DNA from 3 places in the Mesobacillus subterraneus genome. Region 2 is predicted to be linked to each of the others. Evidence: riboswitches for the same ligand, from Rfam matches in the RefSeq annotation. Region 2 holds a riboswitch; each other region holds the start of a gene.
What was found. A riboswitch is a leader RNA that binds a small molecule or an ion and turns the genes downstream of it on or off. The one in region 2 is predicted to bind lysine.
Positions count from the first base shown of each region.

Region 1: another riboswitch for lysine. It lies ahead of LC048_RS18680 (amidohydrolase); the one in region 2 lies ahead of LC048_RS04110 (aspartate kinase).
Region 3: another riboswitch for lysine. It lies ahead of LC048_RS01530 (Na+/H+ antiporter NhaC family protein); the one in region 2 lies ahead of LC048_RS04110 (aspartate kinase).

Region 1 covers NZ_CP129019.1:3,580,566-3,583,767, forward strand. The annotation lists gene LC048_RS18680 (amidohydrolase) at 1-1,380, opposite strand, end outside; lysine riboswitch at 1,529-1,707, opposite strand; gene LC048_RS18685 (nuclease-related domain-containing protein) at 1,842-2,747, shown strand.
Region 2 covers NZ_CP129019.1:828,326-831,527, forward strand. The annotation lists gene uvrC (excinuclease ABC subunit UvrC) at 1-1,035, shown strand, start outside; lysine riboswitch at 1,105-1,282, shown strand; gene LC048_RS04110 (aspartate kinase) at 1,452-2,684, shown strand.
Region 3 covers NZ_CP129019.1:329,322-332,523, forward strand. The annotation lists gene LC048_RS01520 (HD-GYP domain-containing protein) at 1-454, shown strand, start outside; gene yunB (sporulation protein YunB) at 546-1,304, shown strand; lysine riboswitch at 1,371-1,554, shown strand; gene LC048_RS01530 (Na+/H+ antiporter NhaC family protein) at 1,698-3,202, shown strand, end outside.

The DNA of each region.
Region 1 (3,202 bases), 2.0 Mb from region 2:
CTGCTCTGGCACATAGCCATCGTGAGTTTCGCCCGGTTTTTTCCTAGTAACCGCGGCATGTATTCCCAGAACCGGGTCGACTGGTTCAACCGGCGAATCGGAACCTCCGGCACAAATGACGCCTGCTTCCATCAGGGTTTTCCAAGCGTAGGAAAGTTTGATTCTTTTTTCACCAAGACGTTCCTGAACCCAAGGGAAGTCACTTGCTATAAAACGTGGCTGAATATCCGCAATCCGGCTAGGCCCCTTCAGGCGTGGAATCAGTTCCTCCCGTAAAACTTGTGCATGAATCAGCCGGTCTCGATAAGCCGTTGCCGGGAATTGGCCCAGCACATCAAGAACATTTTCCAGTGCCTGGTCGCCAATTGTGTGGACAGCAATCGGCATATCCAGCTCGCGCGCCCCTTTCACGATTTCGTATAAATGCTCCTGATCATACATCGCATCGCCGTAATGACCTGGCGCATCACTATATGGTTCTGATAGCAGCGCGGTCCTCCGGCCAAATGCCCCATCGGCAAAAATCTTCACCGCACCGATTTGCAGCGTGTCATTGCCGTAGCCTGTGTACATTCCGGCTTCTTTCAGGTTTGATAAAAACTCATGGTTAATCAAGAGATTGCTGCGTAAGCCGAGCTGCTCTCCATTTAAAAGCTCATTAAATAGATTCCATGTTTTTTCAAGACCGCCAAGATAGAGCGGGTCATTTGTATGCACGCTGGTCAACCCTTTGCTCATCGCATAATTCATCGTCTGCCGCATCGCTTTTTTCCAGTCGTTGTACGAGCGCTCCGGGATATACTGTCGGACTAAATTTGCCGCTGACTCGAGGAACAGTCCGGTCGGTTGCTTCGTGATTTCATCGAGTACGATGGTTCCGCCCTCCGGAACCGATATCAACGGATGATAGCCGCTCACTTCGAGCGCCTTGCTGTTGACCAGGGTTGCGTGCAGGCACGTCCTTGTTAAAAATAACGGGTTGGCAGGAGCCACATAATCCAGCTCGGCAATCGTCGGAATTCCTCCGTCGGTAAAAAGGTTCTCATCCCAGCTGCTGCCGACAATCCATTCACCAGGTTCAAGCTGACTGGCTTTTCCCTTTATTTTTGCCAGCATTTCATGTTTGGTCGTGATTCCGACAAAGTCGAGATTGATGAAACTATCGGCCATGATTGATAAGTGAAGATGGCTGTCGATCAAACCCGGTGTTGCCGTCTTCCCTTCCAAATCAATGATTTGCGCCTGGCTGCCCCATTGCAGCACAATATCTGTTGAAATTCCCATATCAATAAAACGGCCATTTTCAATGACCACTGCTTGTACAATTGGATTGCGTGAATTGAATGTATAGATGGTTCCATTTTTGTAGATGGTTCTCAAGAAGATCTCCCCTTTGGATAAAATGTGAATGCCTGGGGAGCGCGTTTGGAGTTGATGGAAGGGGATAGTTGGTACGCTCTGGCATGCAAAAAAGCAATGACAGAAAATAACCTATCATTGCTTTTTACAATATACGTTATCCGCCATTTCGATCAGTAGTTCTCCATGCACAAAACCCCGCATGACAGTCTGCTCCTTGTTCAGAAAGCATCCCAGCAATAATCAGTCCGACCCTGATTATGCTTCGGCAAACAACCCTTTCAGCCACCATCAACGATTGTCTATCTCCGATGGTCTACTCTTGTTATTTGCTCCCCTACCTCACCGATCTGATAAGATCATATGAAATTAGGTTAATACTATCAAATTGTCCTATTTTAATCAAGATTCTAAAATGTCTTAAAATGTTCACAGTTTTTTAGTTGCTCCCATTTTAAAATGAAGAAGAAAGGAAGTGGAATATGTTATTAAAAGAAAGAACCAAACCAGAAGAATTGGTAATTCTGCAAGCACTTAAGCCTCGAATGGAACTGGAAGAGAAAGATGCGCAAAACCTATGGACCCTGGAGAAAGGCTATGAAGGTGAAGTTCAATTCGACTTATGGTTTACGAACCATCGAGTGGAGAGTCTCATTATCAACGACCTACGCCTTGAAGTGAATGGCACACTTTTTCAAATCGATTCGTTCGTGATTACGCAGGATCGGCTCCATCTCTTCGAAGTGAAAAATCTCGAAGGGGACTATTACCTGGATGGAGACAAATTCAAGACAGTTGCCGGGAACGAAGTTAAAAACCCACTCCATCAACTAAACCGTGCAGAGATCCTGCTAAAACAACTACTGAAGAATCTGGGCTTTTACATCCCTCTCGAACCCCACCTCATGTTCATCAACCCTGAATTCGCCCTTCTGCAAGCACCATTGAAATCCCCTATTATTTTACCAAATCAACTAAATCGCTTTATGGATAAGATGAATAGAACCTCTTCAAAATTAACGAGCAAACATTCCAAATTGGCTGAGACCCTTTTGTCATTGCATGTTAAGAAATCACCATATACTAGGGTACCTAGTTATGATTTGGAGATGTTGAGGAAAGGGGTTATTTGTGAGTCTTGCGGGGAGTTTTTGGAGAGTTATAGTAGAAATAAATACATTTGTAGAAACTGTAATTCTCTAGAATATATAGAATCAGTTGTGCTTCACTCAGCTAAAACCTTTCAGTTACTTTTTCCAGAACGGAAATTAACCACAACAGCTATCTATGATTGGAGCGATGGTCTTCTTCCAATTAAAGCTATTAGAAGAGTCTTTCAGAACAACCTTTCAGTCAATGGGGTGTTTAGCTCCACTTATTATGAGTAATGTAATACTAGAAGAATTGCCATGATGAATCAAATGGCAATTCTTCCTTTTTCGGGCACATGTTCCGCTTTCTTGTTACCGAAATCTTCTGCTCCTCCACTTTTCGGGCACATGTTCTGCTTTCTTTTTACCGAAATCTTCTGCTCCTCCACTTTTCGGGCACATGTTCCGCTTTCTTGTTACCGAAATCTTCTGCTCCTCCACTTTTCGGGCACATGTTCCGCTTTCTTCTTACCGAAATCTTCTGCTCCTCCACTTTTCGGGCACATGTTCTGCTTTCTTGTTACCGAAATCTTCTGCTCCTCCACTTTTCGGGCACATGTTCTGCTTTCTTGTTACCGAAATCTTCTGCTCCTCCACTTTTCGGGCACATGTTCCGCTTTCTTGTTACCGAAATCTTCTGCTCCTCCACTTTTCGGGCACATGTTCCGCTTTCTTGTTACCGAAATCTTCTG
Region 2 (3,202 bases):
GTGTTTGGCTATGCAGTCGACAAAGGCTGGATGTGTGTACAGGTCTTTTTTATCCGTCAGGGAAAGTTGATCGAACGCGAGGTTTCGATGTTCCCGATCCACAATGAACCTGAAGAAGATATCCTCACATATCTGGGCCAATTTTACTCAAAAAATGAGCATTTCAAGCCAAAGGAAGTATTGGTACCAGAGGGCGTAGACCTGGAACTTGCGGAGGGGCTGCTTGAAGTGAAAGTCCTGAAACCGCAGAGAGGAAAGAAGAAAGAACTTGTCCACCTGGCGTCCAAGAATGCGAGTATCGCCCTCAAAGAAAAATTTTCGTTAATTGAGCGTGATGAGGAGCGAACCATTAACGCTGTTGAAAACCTTGGCAAGCAAATGGGTATCTACACCCCTCATCGCATTGAGTCTTTCGATAACTCCAATATCCAGGGGACCGATCCGGTTTCAGCGATGATTGTTTTCATCGACGGCAAGCCTGAAAAAAGGGAATACCGCAAATATAAAATTAAATCGGTCAAGGGACCGGATGACTATGAATCGATGAGGGAAGTCGTCAGGCGCAGATATACACGGGTCTTGAAGGAAGGATTGCCGCTGCCGGATTTGATTATCATAGATGGCGGAAAGGGACATATCGAGTCTGCACGTGATGTGCTTGAAAATGAGCTCGGACTCGATATTCCGCTTGCCGGTCTGGCTAAGGATGATAAGCACAGGACTTCTCAGCTGCTGTATGGTAACCCGCTGCAGGTAATCGAACTGGCGCGGAACAGTCAGGAGTTTTACTTGCTGCAAAGAATCCAGGATGAAGTCCACCGGTTCGCGATTACTTTCCATCGCCAGTTAAGAGGCAAAAGTGCGTTTCAATCCTTGCTTGATGATATTCCGGGAATTGGCGAAAAGCGCAAGAAGGCTCTGCTGAAGCATTTCGGTTCGGTGAAAAAAATGAGGGAAGCATCTGTGGAAGAGCTGAATGCTGCCGGAGTTCCAGCTAATGTTGCGGAGGAATTATATCAGAAATTACAGAATTAATGTAGCATTCTATTTTTAGGTGTGCTATAATTATGAAAATTTCATATAACTATCACTTTAGAGCATTAAAGTGTAGATAGAGGTGCGAACTTCAAGAGTAAAAGTCATGAGAATTGTAGGATTCATTGATGGACTTTGAAAGGGGATGTTCGCCGAAGTGGGGAAATACCTATCGATTTTCTCGCTGGTCCTTCGTTGAATAAACGCTGGATTGTCAAGATTGCCATCTTGGAGTGCTATCTCATGTTGCAGCGTATATCTACGTTAATTAAGCATTGGGAGCCACTTCCATTGCTTTTTCTGTTTTTAAGGGCATTTTAACAGATATGTGAAAGTCCTTGGGGAAAATACATATGCGGCGTGTCCATGAAACTCTATTAGAGGCAAAATAAAGAATGAAGAGGCAGGGGAAACGTATGGGATTGATTGTACAGAAATTCGGAGGAACATCGGTAGGCAGCGTTGAAAGGATCAGGAACGCTGCCAGCAGGACAGCAGAAGAACTGCAGAATGGCAACAATGTCGTCGTGGTCGTATCAGCAATGGGCAAAACGACGGACCATCTTGTTGACATGGCGAATGATATTTCCAGCTCGCCATCAAAGAGAGAGATGGATATGCTTTTGACAACGGGAGAGCAAATTACGATCGCGCTTTATTCCATGGCGTTGAAGCAAAATGGCATTGATGCTGTTTCCTATACCGGCTGGCAAGCAGGAATCAAGACGGAAGCCGTACACGGAAACGCCCGGATTGTCGATATCGACTCAGACAGAATTGCCCATGATTTAGAGAGTGGCAAGGTGGTTATTGTAGCGGGATTCCAGGGTGTGACCGATGAAGGGGAAATCACTACGCTTGGACGCGGCGGATCAGATACAACGGCCGTAGCCCTTGCGGCGGCTTTGAAGGCGGATAAATGCGATATCTATACCGATGTGACTGGCGTGTTCACGACAGACCCTAGATATGTGAAAAGCGCGAGAAAATTGCTGACTGTTTCCTATGATGAAATGCTCGAGTTGGCAAACCTCGGGGCAGGTGTGCTCCATCCGCGTGCAGTGGAATTCGCTAAGAACTATGGGCTACCACTTGAAGTAAGGTCCAGCATGGAAAAAGAAAGAGGTACGATCATCGAGGAGGAGAATGAATTGGAACAGAATTTAATCGTACGCGGTGTAGCGTTTGAAGATCAGATTACGAGAGTATCAGTCCTTGGAGTAAGTACTTCATTAAAAGGACTGTCAACTATATTTACCACACTTGCACATAACCACATAAATGTCGACATCATTGTCCAGAGCCGTACAGAAGCAGGGTTAGCCAATATCTCGTTCTCCATTAAAAGTAACGATCTCCCGGAAGTACTAGACGTATTGGAACGCAATAAAGAAACATTAAACTATCAAGCGGTCGAATCCGAGACCGTCCTGGCAAAGGTGTCGATTGTAGGTTCAGGAATGGTTTCAAACCCGGGTGTAGCTGCCAAAATGTTCGAAGTCCTTGAAGGAAATGGCATCCAGGTAAAGATGGTCAGCACATCTGAAATCAAAGTCTCGACCGTAGTTGATGAAAAACAAATGGTGAACGCAGTAGAATCATTGCATGAAGCATTTGAGCTATATTCAGGAGCGGTTAAGACAAATTAAGAGAGTGGAAATGAGTAAGGCTTTTTTATCCATTGAATCATCATGTCCGGAAAAAGTGATATTGCAATGTGTACGGCCACCTAAAAATGAAAATGTGCCCGAAATCCGAGAGTACAGAGAATCTCGGTAACATAAATGAGGAACATGTGCCCGAAATCGGAGAATGCAGAGAATTTCGGTAACATAAATGAGGAACATGTGCCCGAAATCCGAGAGTGCGGAGAATCTCGGTAACATAAATGAGGAACATGTGCCCGAAATCCCAGAATGCAGAGAATTTCGGTAACATAAATGAGGAACATGTGCCTGAAATCCGAGAGTGCGGAGAATCTCGGTAACATAAATGAGGAACATGTGCCCGAAATCCGAGAGTGGGGAGAATTTCGGTAACATAAATGAGGAACATGTGCCCGAAATCGGAGAATGCAGAGAATTTCGGTAACATAAATGAGGAACATGTGCCCGAAATCGAAGAGTGCAGAGAATTTCGGTAACATAAATGAGGAACATGTGCCCGA
Region 3 (3,202 bases), 500 kb from region 2:
TTGTGCCTATCAGCATCACGAACGTTTGAATGGTGCAGGCTATCCGCGTGGATTGAAAGAGAACGAGATTCACTTATTTGGAAAGATACTTGGTGTGGCTGATGTTTTTGATGCGGTTACTTCTAATCGAGTATATCGTCCAGCGATGCTTCCGCATGAAGGGCTTGAAATCCTCTATTCGGGTTCTGGCAGTCTGTTTGATCCGAAGGTAGTCGATGCCTTCCGAAGATCGGTAGCAATATATCCAGCCGACCTTACCGTCATGTTAAGCGATGGGCGAAAGGGAGTAGTGGCTGAGCAGAATCCTCGGTTGAGTGAGCGCCCTGTTGTTCGTATACTGGAGGAAAACGGACGAAAAGTAGAACCATACCAGCTTGATTTGCAGTCGAACCTAAGCTTGATGATCGTCAGCTGTGATACGATTATTAAGTATGAGTATGCCGCTAATTATTAATTTTTTCAGGTGTGCAGGCACATCTTTCAATACTTTTTAGGCTAGTTCCCCCCTTTGAAGCATACATATAGCTTTAGAGGGGGGATTTATTTTGCCAAAATTCGGCCGGCGGCTGCCTCGGAAAGGGCCCTTGCCTTTCAGGTATGTATTCCTGCTGACATTCGTCTTTTTTTCCTTTTCAACAGCAGCAGGGCTGTGGATCATAGATAAAGGGCTCGAGCCCACATTAATGGATTATGCAAGATCTCAAACAAGAAAAATTGCTACGCTTGTAATCAATAAAGCAATCAATAAGAAGATTGCCAATGGCATGGATATTGATAAAGTAATTGAGTTTGTGCCAGTAGATAACGGAACGACCACTGTAGTGAAATTTAATACTGAAATCATCAACAGGGTAAAAGCAGAAACGACTAACATTGTACAGATGAATTTAAAAGAAGCTGAAAGAGGGAATCTCACCTCGCTTGAGTTGCTATCAGATGTCGAGCTTGTCACCGATGAGGAAGACAGGGAAGCAGGCATCATTTATTATGTTCCATTAGGGCAGGCCACCAATAATGCACTTCTAGGTAATATGGGTCCGAGGGTTCCGGTCAAGTTCAACGCGATTGGTGATGTGACTGCTGATGTAGTCTGGGAAACAGAGGAGCACGGCATTAACAATACACTGATCAATGTTTCGGTTAGGGTGAAGGTCAATGTGCAAATTATTATTCCTTTTTCGACTGAAGTAGCTACGGTTCAAGAAGACATTCCAATTGGCAGCTTCTACTACCCAGGAAAAGTACCTCAATTTTACAATGGCGGAGGATCTACAACACCAGCTATCCAGCTTCCCGGCGAATAAAAACAGTTGTCAAGTTAGCGATATTGTTATATTATAAAATCAATTGAATAATAAACCACATCATTCCGATGGGGTAGAGGCGCAGGATTCAATAGTAGGCTGTGTGAGGATGACAACGTTGATCACAGCTCAAAGGGAATTTTGCCGAAGCAATAGGAAGTGAGTCACATTTTTTATTGCTGGGGATACTTTGAACAAGAGTATCACTGTCATTATGGAGGTATATCCATAATGGGGAGCTACAGATCGTGATGGAGACACTAGTTGCTTATTAAGGGCAGCGATAGAATGTTCTCTATCGTTGCCCTTTTTTGTATTTTTTTAAAAGGAAGCAACTAAACTCTGTTCATGTAAAAGTTTCCCCCTGTCAAAAACAAGGAGGAGAAAGAAAGAATGGAAAACACAATTTTTTCATTGCTGCCGCCATTAGTGGCAATCTTAATGGTAGTGATCACAAGGCGAGTGCTGCTATCGCTGGGGACGGGCATCATCGCAGCGGCTTTTTTGCTAGCTGAATTTAATATCGCAGAAACATTTGCTATCGTGTGGGATGCGGCAAAAGCAATCGTTGTCGCAGATGGAGAACTGAACACATATAGCTTGTACATCATCCTTTTCTTATTATTATTGGGAACCATCACTGCATTCATTTCCATCTCAGGCGGAAGCCGCGCGTTTGGTGAATGGGCGATGAAGCGTGTTAAAACCAGAGTAGGCGCACAGTTAGTCGGCGCATTTTTAGGGATTATTATTTTTATTGATGATTATTTCAATGCTTTGGCAGTCGGCCAAATAACACGTCCGATTACAGACCGACAAAAGGTTTCGCGTGCTAAGCTTGCTTATTTGATTGACTCTACTTCTGCACCAGTCTGTGTCATCTCGCCGATTTCGAGCTGGGGTGCATACATTATTGCTTTGATTGGTACCATTCTTGCTGCTCATGGAGTTAGCGAATATACGGCTTTTTCAGCTTTCATGCAAATGGCGCCTATGAACTTTTACGCACTGGCAGCGTTAGCCATGGTCTTTATCGTTGCTCTTCGAAATATCGAAATTGGACCTATGAAAAAGCATGAAGAACGTGCGATCACTGAAGGAATTGTCGTTTCGCAGGACAAGCCTGTACCGGGAGAACTGAAGGATGACCTTCCTACAAGCACAAAAGGAACAGTTGGAGACCTTGTATGGCCGATTGTAGCCCTTGTCGCTGGAACTGTAGGTATGATGCTTTGGACTGGAGCAAGCGCTGTGGAAGGCAATGTTACCATCCTAGCGATCTTCGAAAACACAGATGTAACGAAGTCTCTTGTTACTGGCGGATTGCTCGGCCTAGCTGTTGCGCTGATTCTGTTTGTAAGGCAGGCAGTAGTTTTAAAAGGCGTTAATGCTAATGTTTTTAGCAAAGGGATTGTTGAGGGCATTAAGTCAATGCTCCCGGCTATTTATATCCTGGTCTTCGCATGGGTCATTGTTGATTTGATTGGAAGACTTGAAACAGGCAAGTATCTAGCTGGTATTGTTGAAAGCTCTAATATTAATACCTCATTCCTGCCGTTCCTGCTATTCCTTGTAGCTGGAATCATGGCTTTCTCAACAGGGACTTCATGGGGATCATTCGGCATCCTGCTTCCAATTGCCGGCGATATCGCTGCTGCAGCTGATATCACGCTCATGCTGCCAGCATTAGCAGCTGTATTGGCGGGCGCGGTTTTTGGTGACCACTGCTCACCAATATCCGATACGACGATTCTTTCATCAACAGGAGCTGGCGCGCACCACTTAGACCATGTCATGACCCAGCTGCCTTACGCATTGATTTCCGCTGCGATTGCATCTGCAGGATTCCTGGTCATTGGATTCACTGGCAGCACTTTAGGAGCACTTGCGGTTGTGGC